DNA from 2 places in the Pseudomonas sp. Fl5BN2 genome. Region 1 is predicted to be linked to the other one. Evidence: riboswitches for the same ligand, from Rfam matches in the RefSeq annotation. Region 1 holds a riboswitch; the other holds the start of a gene.
What was found. A riboswitch is a leader RNA that binds a small molecule or an ion and turns the genes downstream of it on or off. The one in region 1 is predicted to bind manganese.

Region 2: another riboswitch for manganese. It lies ahead of GV819_RS14685 (TMEM165/GDT1 family protein); the one in region 1 lies ahead of mntP (manganese efflux pump MntP).

What each region holds. Positions count from the first base shown of each region.
Region 1 is NZ_JAAARL010000031.1:932-8,883, forward strand. Features, by position in the region: gene GV819_RS29710 (universal stress protein) at 1-112, opposite strand, end outside; gene GV819_RS29715 (tRNA-(ms[2]io[6]A)-hydroxylase) at 346-951, shown strand; gene GV819_RS29720 (winged helix-turn-helix domain-containing protein) at 1,125-1,835, shown strand; gene GV819_RS29725 (ATP-binding protein) at 1,836-3,125, shown strand; gene GV819_RS29730 (MipA/OmpV family protein) at 3,270-4,073, opposite strand; gene GV819_RS29735 (serine hydrolase domain-containing protein) at 4,080-5,903, opposite strand; yybP-ykoY riboswitch at 6,117-6,277, shown strand; gene mntP (manganese efflux pump MntP) at 6,288-6,860, shown strand; gene GV819_RS29745 (double zinc ribbon domain-containing protein) at 6,917-7,183, shown strand; gene GV819_RS29750 (GNAT family N-acetyltransferase) at 7,204-7,770, opposite strand.
Region 2 is NZ_JAAARL010000009.1:140,440-148,391, reverse strand. Features, by position in the region: gene GV819_RS14700 (SOS response-associated peptidase) at 1-532, shown strand, start outside; gene GV819_RS33755 (methyl-accepting chemotaxis protein) at 585-1,328, opposite strand; partial or broken gene GV819_RS33750 (HAMP domain-containing protein) at 1,440-1,637, opposite strand; gene GV819_RS14690 (M48 family metallopeptidase) at 2,998-3,819, shown strand; gene GV819_RS14685 (TMEM165/GDT1 family protein) at 3,905-4,489, opposite strand; yybP-ykoY riboswitch at 4,581-4,704, opposite strand; gene GV819_RS14680 (class I SAM-dependent methyltransferase) at 4,756-5,754, opposite strand; gene GV819_RS14675 (2-hydroxyacid dehydrogenase) at 5,786-6,751, opposite strand; gene GV819_RS14670 (LysE family translocator) at 6,836-7,465, shown strand; gene GV819_RS14665 (AraC family transcriptional regulator) at 7,449-7,952, opposite strand, start outside.

The sequences.
Region 1 (7,952 bases):
GCAGGTGCAGATGGGCCTGGGTGACCCCGGCAATCAGCTTGGCGCGCTTGAGGGCGAGACTTTCGCCAGGCGTGGGATCGATGACCACCAGGATGCTGCGGATACTTTGCATGATCGGGATCTCCAGGAAAGGATGAACGGCTACCGTGCACAACTATAGTTGCTCGCGCCCAGAGCGGATGTTGATGCATATCAAGCGCGGCGGCTGGTGGTCTGCGGCATGGCCGGTATAATCGCCAGCCTTTTCGCTGTGAAGCCTTCTTGTCTCGTGAGCCTCATGTTATCGATCACTGATAGTGCCGCCATCCAGCTCCCGGCTGTGGTGGATTGCTCGGAAATACCCCGATGAACTTTCCGGAAATTAATGACTTTCTTGGCTGCCAGACCCCCGACGCCTGGGTCCAGGCCGCCCTGGCCGACCAGGAAACCCTGCTGATCGACCACAAGAACTGCGAGTTCAAGGCCGCCAGCACCGCCTTGAGCCTGATCGCCAAGTACCACTCCCATGTCGACCTGATCAACATGATGTCGCGCCTGGCCCGGGAAGAGCTGGTGCACCACGAACAGGTCATGCGCCTGATGAAGAAGCGCAAGGTCGAGCTACGCCAGCTGCACGCCGGGCGCTACGCCTCGGGCCTGCGCAAGGTGGTGCGCAGCCACGAGCCGGTGAAACTGGTGGATACCCTGGTGGTGGGCGCCTTTATCGAAGCCCGCAGCTGTGAGCGCTTCGAAGCCCTGGTGCCGCACCTGGATGAGGAGCTGGGCAAGTTCTACTTCGGCCTGCTGAAAAGCGAGGCCCGCCATTACCAGGGTTATCTGAAGCTGGCTTATCAATACGGTGACGCCAAGGACATTGCCCAGGTGATCGACAAGGTAAGAGCCGCGGAACAGGAACTGATCGAGTCGCCGGATCAGGAATTCCGCTTCCACAGTGGCGTGCCGGCCTGGTAAACACGCGGCCCCTGTGTAAAAGCAGGGGCAAATTGTTAAAAACTCTTAAAAAAATGAAACTTCGCGCAAAAACCACTCCAGACCCCCGGTTTTGTGGCGGACGTTAGCCTTTCTTTAATCCTTTGCCGCCTATAATGCGCGCACTCAAATCGTGCGTTCACAGACTGGTATTTATGGATAACCTGGGTCTTGGCAAAGTGCTGCTGGTGGAAGATGACGAGAAGCTCGCTGGGCTGATCGCGCATTTCCTGTCCCAGCATGGCTTTGAAGTGCTGACGGTCCACCGTGGTGATGTGGCCCTCGCGGCGTTTCTCGAATTCAAACCGAAACTGGTGGTGCTCGACCTGATGTTGCCAGGGCAGAGCGGCCTGCACGTGTGCCGGGAAATCCGCGCGGTGTCCGATACCCCCATCGTCATCCTCACGGCCAAGGAAGACGACCTCGATCATATCCTCGGCCTGGAGTCCGGCGCGGACGACTATGTGATCAAGCCGATCAAGCCGGCGGTGCTGCTGGCGCGCCTGCGGGCCTTGCAACGGCGCCAGGTGCCGGAGGCGACGACCCCGCGCGGGGCCCTGGAATTTGGTGTGCTGAGCATCGATCGCAGCAGTCGCGAGGTGCGCCTCTCCGGCGAGCCGATCGAGCTGACCACCATGGAGTTCGAACTGCTCTGGCTGCTGGCCAGCGCGGCGGGCAAGACCCTGTCCCGTGACGACATTCTCAACCGCATGCGCGGCATCGAGTTTGATGGTCTCAACCGCAGTGTCGACGTCTACATCAGCAAGCTGCGCAACAAGCTCAAGGACAATCCGCGTGAGCCGGTCTGCATCAAGACGGTGTGGGGCAAGGGCTATCTGTTCAATCCGTTTGGCTGGGAGGTTTGAATGCTGCGGCTATTTCTCGGCTTGTACCTGTTCCTGGCCCTGGGTTTCGCCGGGGCCATGACGGCGGTGCAGCACATCTTCATGCACTATCTGGCAGCCGACCTGATCGAGTCTTACAACCGCGATGCGGTGCGTGGGCCGGCCTACAGCCTGGGCGAACAGTTGCGGCCTTTCGACGAGGCCGGGCGCAAGCACCAGTTGGAGCTGCTCAAGCCCCATTACGGGTTGTTGCTCAAACTGGTGAAGGCCGATGAACTGGGCCTCACCGAGCGTGAGCAAGCCCTGCTGGGCTCCAACCAACTGGTGGTCCGCGAAGAGTTCACCGAGTTCATTTCCAGCATCGACGGCGGCTCGCAGCTGCTGAGCATCAAGCTGCCGGAAGACCCGCCTCTGACCCTGCTCTACAACATTGCCGCCTATGCCTTGCTCGGGGCGCTGGTGGGCATCGTCCTGTACTTCTGGGTCCGGCCGCACTGGCGTGACCTGGAGCGCCTGCGCCTGGCGGCCGAGCGGTTTGGCGACAATGACCTGAGCACCCGGCTGCATCTTTCGCGACGTTCCAATATCCGCGACCTGGCCCAGCACTTCAATCGCATGGCGGCGCGTATCGAGGGGCTGATCGCCAATCAGCGCGAGCTGACCAACGCGGTGTCCCACGAGTTGCGCACGCCGATCGCGCGCCTGTCCTTTGAACTCGACCAACTCCAGCAGCAACCGGACCCTGAGGAAAATCGCGAACTGATCGCCGACATGTACGCCGACCTTGGCGAACTGGAGGAAATGGTTTCCGAGCTGCTGAGCTACGCCAGCCTGGAGCACGGTGCGGCGACGATCAATCGGGAAAACATCCAGGCCCAGAGCTGGCTCGACAGTGTGGTCGGCAGCGTTACTCTGGAGGCCGAGGCGGCCGGGGTGCAGTTGTTGATACGTTCCTGCCAGGTGGAGTACGTGCGTATCGAGCCGCGCTTCATGGCCCGGGCGGTGATCAACCTGTTGCGCAACGCCATTCGTTACGCTGACCGGCGGGTGGAGGTGTCCCTGGTCCGCCTGGAGCACGGCTACGAAGTGCGGGTCAACGATGACGGCCCGGGCGTGCCGGTGGACGGACGGGAAAAGGTCTTTGAACCCTTCTCCCGCCTCGATGCCAGCCGCGACCGTCGTACCGGCGGCTTCGGCCTGGGCCTGGCGCTGGTACGGCGCGTATCGCAATGGCATGGGGGCAAGGTTGAAGTGGTGGATTCGGAGTGGGGCGGGGCCTCGTTCCGCATGACTTGGGCCCATGTCGATTGAGTTCGACCAAGCCCTTGTAGCGGCTGGCGGACCTGCGATCGAACGCCCAGTGGACGCAGGTCCGCTGGGCGTCGAAGTGCCAGCCGGCCAGGGCCTGGCCGCTGGGCAAGCCGGCCCATGATCACGGGCCGGTTCATTGACACCTTAGAAGCTGTACTCGATCTGCGTGCCGATGCTGGTCTGCATGCGCCGATCGACGATCGGGCTGTCACCGGCTTCCTTGCTCAGGTATTTCATCGACAGCAGGGTCGACAGCTTGGTCTGCTCGTTGAGGGGCAGGGTCCACGCCAGGTCGGCGCCACTGCTGACTCGTCCGCCCTTGGCGCGGTAGGTGCTGAAGCGGCTGTTGGCTGCCTGGGTGTCACTCACGCCATACCAGGTCTGCAGGTAGTCGGCGTTGCCAAACAGGCTGTTGACGCTGACGTCGAGGCTGCCGAAACCGCCCTCATACAGCTGGGTGCCAATGCTCAGCTCCAACTGGCTATAGGCCGAACCGGTGTCGCGGCGATCATTCTTCTTCATTGCGTGGGTCAGCGTGGCTCCCAGTTCGAAGGGGCCCAGGTCGTAGCCCAAATGTGCACCGAACTGTGCCCGGGACTTGATCTCACCCATGCCCTTGAGCCGCTTGGAGCCTTGGCCCATATGATTCTTGTCGCGCCGCTCCTCGCTTGCGCCAACCCAGGTACTGAACGACAAGTCACCCCATTCGCTACCCCAGCCCAAGCCCTGGTCCGTGTTGAGGAAAATGCCGTAGGGGCTGACGATCTCGCCGCCGAGCAGTGGTGCCACGGTGCGCTCGTCGCTGCCGCTGTAGCGTGGAACGCTGGCGACGCCGGCGTGCACGCCATATTTCCAGTCTTCGGCATGCAGCGGGGCGGACGCTGTGGTCAAGCCGATAGTGCTGACCCAAAGGGCCGCGGCAGTGGTGGAGCGTTTCAGGGTTTTCATCCCGGTTTAGAACCTCAGGTAGTGGTTGTTGTAGGTGCGTTTGAATGAGTAGCCGAGGACGTTGACCCCGTTGATCTGGCGGCGCACGGTGTCGCCCAGGCCTGGACCATGGCCGGCGATCACCGCGTGTGCGTTGTCCACTGGCGCCAGGATGTAGTCGGTGAGGGGACGGCCCTCATGCAGGCTGCGGATCATCAGGAAACCGTCTTCAAGGGTGATGCTGACGCCATTCATGGGGGCATTGGCCTGGCCTTCGTTGAGGGTCTGGTAGGTACCCACCGTGGCCAGCCAGTTGTCGGGCAGGGGCACCGGATCGATGCGTTCTCCTACCGCCAACAGCTGGCCATGACTCCTGGCGGTGAACACCCGGTGACCCTGGACGCTCATGACGTCCAGCTGCACCCGGCCCAGGTCGCCCAGGTCCTGCAGCCAGAGCCCGAGGAATTTCTTCTGTGCCCGCAGCCAGCCGTATTCGTCGCGCAGCAGTTCAAAGCGGGTGCCGGCCAGTTCGCCGAACAGGTGCTGGTCCTGGTCGCGGATCCGCAACACGCCCCAGGCTGTGGCATAGAAGCCGGCCAGGTGTTGGCGATCCGCGGCTTCCGGTACTCGACGCCGCTGGATCGGTGGGGGCGCTGCCTGAGCGGTGCTCGGTTGATCCTCGTCGGCAGTGCCGTGAGCCTGCAGCAGCATGCGCAGGACCTGATTCACCAGGGGCTGGGCGAGGGCTTCGCCGCTGCTGGAGTTGCTCATTACGATCACCGCCAGTTGCTGCTCCGGGAGCACGCTGATCTGCGCATGAAAGTCGCCGCTCACTCCGCCGTGCTGCCAGGTGCGAATGCCTGGGCGCACCCACTCATCGCCGCAGGGTGAAAGGAACCAGCCCAGGCCCACCTGGCAATCGAAATCCAGCGGATTGCCGGTGTTCTGCGGGCGCACCATTTCGTTGATCGAAGCCGCCGACAACAGCTGGTGATTCTTGTAGTGGCCCTGGGCGAAGAGCATCCGCACGTAGCGACTCAGGTCCCGGGGGCTGCTCCACAAGCCGTTGGCGGAGAGGTCGCGGACCAGGGTGTCGTTGCTGCGGGTGCCGTTTGCATAACCCTGGGCGCGATTGGGTTGGGCATGGCTGTCACCGCTGAAGCTCGACTGGCCCATGCCCAGTGGACGCAGCAGGGTTTTTTGCAGTTGCCGTTCGAGGTCCAGGCCGCTGCAGCGCTCGATCGCCGCGCCCAGCAGCGCGTAGCCCAGATTGGAATAGGCGGTCTGGGTGCCCGGGGCGTTGCTCAGCCAGAGGCCGCTGAGCTTTCTCGGCAACTCGCCGAGGGCCGGGGGCGTGTGCAGTTCGCGCAGGTATTCGGCGGGCATCCCGGCCTGGTGGCTGAGCAGGCGACGCAGGGTCACCGCCTGGTCGGCGGCACTCTGCTCCTCGTGAAAGCGTGAGCGGACGTAGAACTCCTTGAGGGTGTCCTGCAGGGGCGCATCGAGTTGCAAGCGGCCTTGTTCAATCAGCTGCATGACTGCGGTGGCGGTCAGCAACTGGGACAGGGCGCCGGCACGAAAGGCGGTGTTCTCGGTGACTTGCACGCCCCGGGCCTGGTCGGCAAAACCAAAGCCCCGAGCCCAGATCAGTTCCTGGCCATCCACCAGGGCGATCGACAGGCCCGGTACCTGATGCCTGGCCATCTCCTGGGGGATGTACTGCTTCAGGTAGCGAATGATGCTGGCGTAGTCGCCAGGCTCGATAGGCGGCGCTAAAGCGGGCTGCTGATTGCAGCCCAGGCTACCCAGCAGAATGCCTAGCAACGGCAGGCCGAGAAGTTTGGCAGACATGCAACACCCGAGCGGAAATTTGATGTGCGCATGCTAGGGAAGGGGGGCTGGTCAGTCTTTGGCAGCTTTGTCTGGAAACTGTCAAAGAGTGTTAAGACCGCCGGCTCAGACATCCGCTGCCTTTCATGGGGGGCGCTGCAGGATGTTGCCGCCGAGCGTCATGAGCCCGTGTACGGCAATGAAATTTTCACAATCGACGGGCTAAGCTGCGCGCCTCTTTGGGGAGTAACCTGCCACCGCCTGCTGCGGTGGAGCCCGTATCAACACACTCGGCAACCTGCCGTGGTGCGGGCGCCGTTTCGGTTGGTGAGACCATCGACATACCTGTGCTGAAGTCGGGCGCGTGGGTATGTCGTGGACTCAAGCCCGACCGGAAGACCCAAGATGAACCCTGCCTCGATCATTTTCCTCGCCTTCGCCATGTCCACCGATGCCTTTGCCGCCGCGGTAGGCAAGGGTTCGGCCATGCTTAAGCCACGCCTGCTGGAAGCCTTGCGCATCGGCCTGATCTTCGGCGTCATTGAAGCCATCACCCCGGTGGTCGGCTGGTTCATCGGCCAGGCCGCGACGCAGTGGGTGGCCAACTGGGACCACTGGATCGCCTTCAGCCTGCTGCTGTTGCTGGGCCTGCACATGATCTACAACGGCACACAGCTGCAAACCGAAACCGAGGAAGAAAAGCCCCGCCAGCATGGTTTCTGGGTGCTGGCAGTCACCGGTTTCGCTACCAGCATCGATGCCTTGGCGGTAGGCGTGGGCCTGGCTTTCGTCGACGTCAACATCTGGGTCGCGGCCAGCGCTATCGGCCTGGCCACCATGACCATGGTCACTCTCGGCGTCATGCTGGGCCGGGCCATAGGTACGGTGATGGGGCAGCGTGCGGAAATATTGGGTGGCGTGGTGTTGATCATTGTCGGCTCCGGCATTCTCTACGAGCACTTGTCGGCGCTGGCTTGACTCTGTAGTTACTACAGGGTTTTTACTGGCGATCACAGTCTAGTGGAGTGATCGACATGAGCTTTTTCGGACGGTTGTTGGCAGGGCATCACGGTGGTGGGCACGGCGGCGGGCACGACGGTTCTCGGGGCGGGCATCCGGGCTCTGGGCATTCGACAGGGGCCGGCAGCCCTTGCCCGCAATGCCGGGCGTTGAACCCTGCGTCCGCGCGTTTCTGCCAGCAATGTGCAGCATCGCTGGTGCCGGCCGGTTGCGCTCAATGCGGTGCGACATTGGCGGCGGGCGCGCGATTTTGTGGGCAATGCGGCCGCGCCTCGAACTGAGGCGCGGTGCGGGCGGGAGGTTACAACTCCAGGCTGTGAATCACCTGGGTGGCATCGTCGGGGTCGATGGCACTGCGCATGCCGAGGGTTTTCGCCAGCCGGCGCATGCTGTAGTTGGAAGCCGCATCCACCGAATACATCTGCTTGAAACCATTGTTTCGGGCCTCGTCGATCAGGTGCTGCATCAGCAGTGCGCCGAGGCCCTTGCCTTGCCACTCATCGGCGATGGTCACGGCGAATTCGCAGCGCCAGGGTTGATCGTCGAGTTGCGCGTAGCGGCTGATACCGACTTCGCGCAGGTCACCGTTGTCATGGACCAGGGCCACGTAGGCCATCCGTTGTGGGGTGCCAACGTCCATCAACTGATCCAGCAACTGGTCGCCCACCTCCTTGATTTCACCGAGGAAGCGCTGGTGCCGGGTGACGGGGGAGAGGTTTTCGATAAAGGCCTTTTCCCGCTCGCGGTCCTGAGGCCGGAGCGGACGGATCAGTACATGGCTGCCGTCGCTCAAGGCGTCGATCCAGTATTGGCCTTGTTGTGCCGGGAACGGCGGGGGGGCGAGAACATCGAGAGCGCTGTTGGGCATGATCAAGTCTCCGGAAAACCAAAGGGCGAGCAATTACCTAGAGCTTTACTCCGCTGCGGGGCCGGGCGCTTGACCGGCATCAATGTCTGTCACTGTCCCGGGCCTGATAGCGATCATCGGTCGCAGGCTGATCAGCGGCGTAACTGCCTTGGCGCGTGGGCGGCAGGGGCCTGGCACGGAAA
Region 2 (7,952 bases), on a different contig from region 1:
ATCCCCCAATGATTCGGTGCTGATCCAGCGCATTGAAGCTGGCCAGCGCACCCTGGCCCGGGCCCGCTGGGGCCTGACTCCGGCCTGGTTGACCGACCTGTCGCGTACCCCAGCCCATGCCCGGGCGGAAACCCTGGCGGAGCAGCCGATGTTCCGTCAGGCGTTTCGTGAGCGCCGCTGTCTGTTGCCGGCCAACGGTTTTTACGAATGGCGCGGCGGCAGCCGCAAGCGCCCGTATTGGCTGACGCCGGGCGAGGGTTCATCGATCTTCTTTGCTGCGATCTGGGAGGCCTATCCAGTGCAGGAGCAAGTCTGGCTGAGCACCGCGGTGGTAACCCAGGCGGCCTCCAATCTGCGTCGCCCGTTGATCCTCGATGCTGCCGGCCAGGAAGCCTGGCTTGATCCCGAGACTCCGCAGCACGTATTGCAAGCCTTGCTGGCCAGTCCGCCTGCGACGTTACGCGAGCGGGTCCTGGCCAACCTGGTCAATGACCCCAAGCTCAACGGTCCCGAGTGCCTGACCCCGGCCTGATGTGTCCTTGCTGCGGCGGCTCCTGCAAGGAGCCGGGCGCAATAGTCGCGGCTTATACCTTGAACTGGTTGATCAGGCGCCGTTGCTGCTCCGCCAGTTTGGTCAGCCCGGCGCTGGCAGCACTGGACTCGTCGGCGCCGCCGGCCACTTCATTGGCCACTTGGCCGATGTTGATCACGTTGCGGTTGATGTCCTCGGCCACCGCGCTCTGCTCTTCGGCGGCGCTGGCGATCTGATTGTTCATGTCGTTGATCACCGACACTGCGTGGGTGATGGTTTCCAGGGCCTGGGCCGCTTTTGCCGCATGCTCCACGCTCTGGTCGGTCTTGTGCTGACTGTCCTCCATGACCTGCACCACTTCGCGGGTGCCCTGTTGCAACTGCTGGATCATCGACTGGATTTCTTCCGTGGCCTGCTGGGTTTTTTGCGCCAGGTTGCGCACCTCGTCGGCGACCACGGCAAAGCCGCGGCCCTGCTCGCCGGCCCGGGCCGCTTCGATCGCCGCGTTGAGGGCCAGGAGGTTAGTCTGCTCGGCAATGCCACGAATGGTGATGAGGATCGTGTTGATGTTCTCGCTGTCCTTGGCCAGGGTTTGCACCACTCCGACCGCGCGGCCGATTTCCTCGGCCAGGGCACCAATGGCGCTGGAGGTGTCGCGGACGATTTGCATGCCCTGGCTGGCGGCCTGGTCGGCATGGCTGGCAGCTTGAGCGGCCTGGGTCGCATTACGCGCCACGTCCTGGGCGGTGGCGGTCATTTCATGCACTGCGGTGGCGACCTGATCGATCTCCACCATTTGTTTGTGCACGCCCTGGTTGGTGCGGATGGCGATATCGGCGGTGTGCTCGGAGGAGTCGCTGACGCTCTGTACTGACGTCACCACCTGGCTGATCATCGCTTGCAGCTTGGCCAGGAAGGTATTGAAGCCTTTGGCGATGGAGCCCAGTTCGTCGGCGCGATCGCTGGCCAGGCGCCGAGTCAGGTCGCCTTCACCCTGGGCGATGTCGTCGAGCATGGCGACCATCTGTCGCAGCGGCCGGGCGATACCATGACCCACCAGCCAGATCACCAGCAGTCCGAGGCCGGCAATTACCAGGCCGACCATGGCCATACCGAAGGTATCGGCCTGGCGTTGTTCGGCCAGGTCGTTCTGCAGTGTGTTCAGGTCGGCCATGACCGCGCCCAGGGGCAGTTGCAGCATCAAGGTCCAGTGAGCATCGGTCTGGCCGATACCGAACGGTAGGTACAGGGTGATGATGCCGTTGGCCTGGTCGACGTTGTAGGTCACTTCGCCGCGTTTGAGGCTGGACAGCTTGGCGACGCTGTCGCTGTTGAGCACGTCACTGACTTTCTCGCCGAACTTGCTCTGATCCTTGGTGTAGGCCACCAGACGACCGTTGCCGCCAATCAGGGCCATTTCTCCGGCGCCGCCGTAAAGTTTCTGGTTGGCACCCAGCAGCATGTCCTGGATGAAGTTCACTGACAGGTCGGCACCGACGATGCCCTGGAATTTACCGTTCAGCAGGATGGGTTGAATAAAAGAAGCGAGCATCACCACTTTGTCGCCGACCTTGTACGGGGCGGGGTCAATGGCGCAGGGCTTGAGACTGTCCTGGGAGCACAGGTAGTACTCACTGGCCCGGACCCCGGTGGAAAGCAGCGTCCGGTCGTTGACGTCGGCCAGTTTGTCGAGGCTCAGGCTGCCGTCTTCGTTACGGAACCACCAGGGCAGGAAACGGCCGTTGGCGGCGTCGACGCCGACCACCGAGGTGCCGATGTAGGCCGCGTCGTTGTGGTCGATGGCGTTAGGTTCCCAGCCGATGTAGGCGCCGAGGATCTTCGGGTTCTGAGTGACGTTTTCCTTGATCAGGGCGATCAGCTGTTCACGGCTCAGGCTCAGTCCGGCATGGCCTTGCGGATCCTGCGTAGCCATCAGTGTGTTGACCCGCACCAGGCCGTCGGCTATCAGCAGAGGCGCTTCCAGTTCGCGCTGGATCTGGCTGACCTGGGTCTGCGCCAGGCCGCTCAGGCGTTGTTCGATGACTTGTTCGAACTGGCTCTGGGTCCGTTCCTGAACCATTTGCTGGGTCCTGGCTCCGGCGAACAGGGCGTACAGCACCAGGGCTGCCACCACGCTGAGGACGATGGCTCCGGCCAGCGCGGCCACTGAAAACTGGATCGACTTGAACTTCATAAAGGCTCCGGGCGCAGGAATAGGGTCTGCCCCGCTGTATCGGCCGCTGCATTGCTGGCCATTAGCCTCGGGTGGGAAAATGACTGCTTCAGATGGCTTGAGGTGATGCTTGGCAGGCAGGTGTTCCAGGGCCCTGGCGGCCTGGAGGGGCATATGAAGTTTTTCCTACGGGGCCCGTATGTATCTGAATTACGACTGATAATGTGATTTGCATCTGGCGCGGATACAGTTCCGCCCTTAGGATACGCGCCATGTTTTCAGGGAGGTTTGCATGAAAAAGAAGTCATTGGTTGTATGTGCACTGAGTGCCGCTGTTCTGCTCAGTGGTTGCGAGACGGTCAACACCACCAACGGTGGCGTTGTGGGCGTGGATCGCAAGCAATCCATGTTCAGCATGGTCTCCAGCGCTGAGGTCAATCAATCCTATGCTCAGTCCTACCAGGAGACCTTGGGGGAGGCCAGCAGCCAGGGCGTGCTGGACAAAACCAGTGCCAACGCCAAGCGCCTGCAGGTCATCGCTGATCGCCTGATTGCCCAGGCACCTAACTTCCGCCCTGACTGCGCGCAGTGGAAGTGGGAGGTCAATTTGATCAAGAGCGACGAGCTCAACGCCAACTGTGGTCCTGGCGGCAAGATCATTTTCTACTCCGGTCTGATTGATAAGCTGAAACTGACCGACGATGAGATCGCTGCGGTGATGGGCCATGAAATTGCCCATGCCCTGCGTGAGCATGGTCGTGAGGCGATGTCCAAGCAGTACGCGGTCGGCGCAGGCAAGCAGATCGCTACCTTGTTCGGGGTGCCGCAAGAGACGGTTGCGCTGGGTGACAACGGGGTAAACCTGCTGATGACCCTGCCCAACAGTCGCGAGAATGAAAACGAAGCGGACCTGATCGGTCTGGAGCTGGCCGCCCGTGCCGGTTACAACCCGAATGCGGCCATCAGCCTGTGGAACAAAATGGGCCAGGCTGCGGGCGGTTCCGCGCCACCTGAGTTCATGAGCACTCACCCGGCTTCCACTAGCCGTATCGCCTCCTTGCAGGCGGCGATTCCCAAGGTGATGCCGTTGTACGAGCAGGCCAAGAAGTCCTGATCTGCGCACGTCATTCTCGATGACGTGGTCGCCGGCAAGGCGGCTCCTGCGCAACCTGCAGGAGTCGCCTTGCCGGCGATTTCATTTATACCCAGCCACTGATCTGCATGGCCTTGTACACCGCCACTATGGCGAGGATGAAGAAGGCTGACGCAGCCAGACGACGAATCAGGGTCAGGGGCAGTTTGTCTGCCGCAAAGTTGCCCGCCAGCACCACCGGTACGTTGGCAATCAGCATGCCCAGGGTGGTACCGATGATCACCAGCCACAGGTCCGGGTATTGCGCGGCCAGCATGACGGTGGCGATCTGGGTCTTGTCGCCGATTTCCGCCAGGAAGAACGCAATCAGGGTGGTCAGGAAGGGCCCGAACTTGCGCGCGGTAGTGGCTTCGTCATCGTCCATTTTGTCCGGAACCAAGGTCCACAGCGCAGTGGCGGTGAAGCTGGCGGCGAGAATCCAGTGCAGGGTCGAATCCGAGAAGAAGCTACCGAACCAGGCGCCGACTGCACCCGCGGCCGCATGGTTGGCCAGGGTTGCGGCGACGATGCCGGCGATGATTGGCCAGGGTTTGCGAAAGCGCGCGGCGAGAATCAGGGCGAGCAGTTGCGTCTTGTCGCCGATTTCGGCCAAGGCAACGATTGCGGTGGGAACGAGTAGAGAATCCAGCATCATCAGGGTTTTCCTAAGGGGCGGGTCGACACGGCTATGACACGTACAGCCTTCCCGCCCCGGGTAAGGTGTTCGTGTCATAGGTCTTGTCAAACCCTGCGGTCCGTCTGTGCGGACTCTTGGGTCGCATGCGCCATGGTCTGAGGACCAAGTATGTTGACGCATGCCGGACGAGCGTGGCGCTCGTGGGAGACTACTCCCCTAGGACGGAGCGGATTCTGCCTAGGCAAAACCCTTTCGGCAAGCCTTGTTTGCGAAAAAACCAGTTAGCCGCGCTTGGCTCGGTAGATCCGGAAGCCCTGGCCTTCGGCCTTGATCGCACAAGGTCCCAGATGCTCTTCGATCAGCGGTTGGTAGCGCAGGAAGCTGTTGGCAACTACCCGCAGTTCGCCACTTTTTTGCAGATGTTTTGCTGCTTTTCGCAGCAGGTTTTCCGTGGCCTGGTAGTCGGTGTGAACCCCGATATGGAAGGGCGGGTTGGTCAGGATGCAGTTCAAGTCCATCGGTGCAGCATCGATGCCGTCACCGGTCAGGACCTCGGCCTCAAGGCCGTTGGCGGCCAGGGTCAGGCGGCTGCTGGCAGCGGCGAAGGCATCGACATCCAGCAAGGTCACTCGGTTGTCCGGGTAACGGCGCTTCACCGTGGCTCCCAGCACTCCGGCGCCGCAGCCGAAATCCAGCATGTGGCCGCTGGGCAGGTGATCCAGATGTTCCAGCAGCAGTGCGGTGCCGCGATCCAGGCGCCCGTGGCTGAACACCCCAGGGAGGCTGACGACTTTCAACGGCCCTTCGGTCAGCGGCAGTTCGTACTCCTCGGCCAGACTCTCCAGAGCCACCGGCTCGGGGGCATTGGCCACGGTGACCTGCCACAGCTGGCAGTGCCGCGCGCTGTCGAGCTTGCGTGGCTTGCCAAAGGGGTTGAGTTGCTTGGCGGCACTTTCCACACCGCTGCGCTTTTCCCCCACCAGGTACAGCTCGCGACCGGCCAGGCGCGAGGCGAGGGCGTTGAGCAGGTAGCCAGTGAGGTCCTTGGACTTGGGTAGAAACAGCACGGCGCTGTCGAAGGATTCCGTCGGGGCTGTTACGCCAAAATGGCTGCGGCCTGGAAAGCGAGCTTCCAGGGCCGCTTGATCGCCGGCGTGCCAGCTCCAGCCTCGGGCGTTGGGCAGGCGTCCCAGCAGGTCATCCGCAGCCAGGCCGACCAGCAGCATTGAGCCTTGAAACAATTGAGCCTGGCGTAACAGTACTTCACTGCGTGTGTCCATGATCCGCACCCGAAAAAAGTAGCGGAGTTTATCAACTCACGACACGCAGCGGGGTACCACTGAAGAAGGCTTGGGCATTTTCGCTCAGTTGGCCAACAATTCTTTGCCGTGCCTCTCGACTGCCCCAGGCGTTGTGCGGGGTCACGATCAGCCGCGGAATGTCGGCGGCCAGCAGTGGATTGCCGGCCGAGGGTGGTTCGACACTCAGCACATCGGTGGCGGCGCCTCCCAGATGACCATTGCGCAGAGCGTCGGCCAGGGCCTGCTCATCAATCAGGCCGCCGCGAGCGGTATTGACTACCAAGGCGCCGGGCTTGAGCAGGGCCAGTTCGCGGGCGCCGATAAAGTGCCGAGTGTGTTCGTTGAGCGGGCAGTGCAGGGTCAGCGCATCTACTTGTGGCAACAGATCTTCCAGGGGCAGGCGATCAGGCCGGGCCGGGCGCCCAGGGATTTGTCCCAGCACCACGCGCATGCCAAAGGCTTCGGCCAGGCGCGCTACGGCGCTGCCCAGTTCGCCATTGCCCAGCAAACCGAGGGTCTTGCCTGAGAGCTCGATGATCGGGAAATCCAGCAGGCAGAACTGCTTGGCTTGTTGCCAGCGGCCCGCGGCCACGGCCTGTTGGTAGTCGGCGACTCGGGTGGCCAGATTAAGCAGCAGCATCAGGGTGTGCTGGGCTACCGAAGGGGTGCCGTAGCCCTGGCAGTTGCTGACGGTGATGCCCTGGCTGCGGGCCGCGGCCAGGTCGACATTGTTGGTGCCGGTGGCCGCTACCAGGATCAGTTGCAGATCCGGGCAGGCGGCCAGGGTCTCGGCGGTCAGCGGGACTTTGTTGCTGATGGCCACCTGTGCCCCTTGCAGTCGTTCAGCCACCTGCTCCGGGGCGGTTTGGGCATGCACTTGCAAGGGGCTGAAACTGTCGCGCAGCGCCTTCAGATCCAGGTCACCCAAATCCAGTGAGCTGTGATCGAGAAACACGGCGCGGCGATTGTTAGTCATGAACTGTACCTTTTGCACGAGGGGTCTAAGGCGTAATCTGCCGAGCCTAACAGATGAAATAATTAGACATAAACAGGAGCCTGCATGTACCTCACCGAGTTCTTGACCGTTGCTCTCATTCATTTGCTGGCGGTGGCCAGCCCCGGCCCGGACTTCGCCGTAGTGGTGCGCGAAAGCGTGACCCACGGGCGCCGCGCCGGTACCTGGACCGCCTTGGGAGTGGGCAGCGCGATCTTCCTGCACGTGGGTTACTCACTGCTGGGAATTGGCTTGATCGTTTCCCAGTCCATCGTGCTGTTCAACGCCTTGAAGTGGCTGGCGGCGGCGTACTTGCTGTACATCGGCTACAAGGCGTTGCGCGCCCAGCCAGCCAAGCCGGCGGCGGACAACCTGCATTTGGAAGCTGGAGTGCGCACCGCGCGCGGCGCCTTCACTTCAGGTTTCGTTACCAATGGCCTGAACCCCAAGGCCACCCTGTTCTTCCTCTCGCTGTTTACCGTGGTGATCAATCCGCACACGCCTCTGGCTATCCAGGCCGGTTACGGGCTGTATCTGGCGGTAGCTACCGCCGTCTGGTTCTGCCTGGTGGCCATGCTTTTCAGCCAGCAGCGGGTACGCGCCGGTTTTGCCCGGATGGGGCATTGGTTCGACCGCACCATGGGTGCGGTATTGATCGCCATCGGCGTGAAACTGGCGTTCACCGAGATGCATTGATTGCGCTGAGCTGATTCAGGGTCGCCACGTAGTGCCGTGGCGTGTCCCCTAGCAAGCGGTAGAACATCGCGCTGAAGGCCCGGGCGCTGCCGTAGCCCAGAGAATCGGCGACGCTGTGCACGCTTTCTCCGGCCAGCAGGCGTGGCAGGGCTTCCATCAGGCGCAGTTGCTGGCGCCAGGCATTGAAATTCATCTGCACCTGCTGCTGAAACAGCCGCGCCAGGGTTCGTGAGCTGGCGCCGACCTGCTGTGCCCAGTCCTCCAGGGTATGGGGATGGTCCGGCACCTGCAGCAAGGTCCTGCAGATGGCTTGCAGACGCCGGTCCTGAGGCATGGGAATGTGCAGGGGCAGGTTCTCCAGGGCGGCAATCTCTTCCAGCATCAACTGCTGGATCAAGGGGTTTTGTGCCTGCTCGGGGCCTTGCACCGCCCGCAGGATCAACTCCCGCAGCAAGGGTGTCACCGCCAGTACGCAGCATTGCTGCAA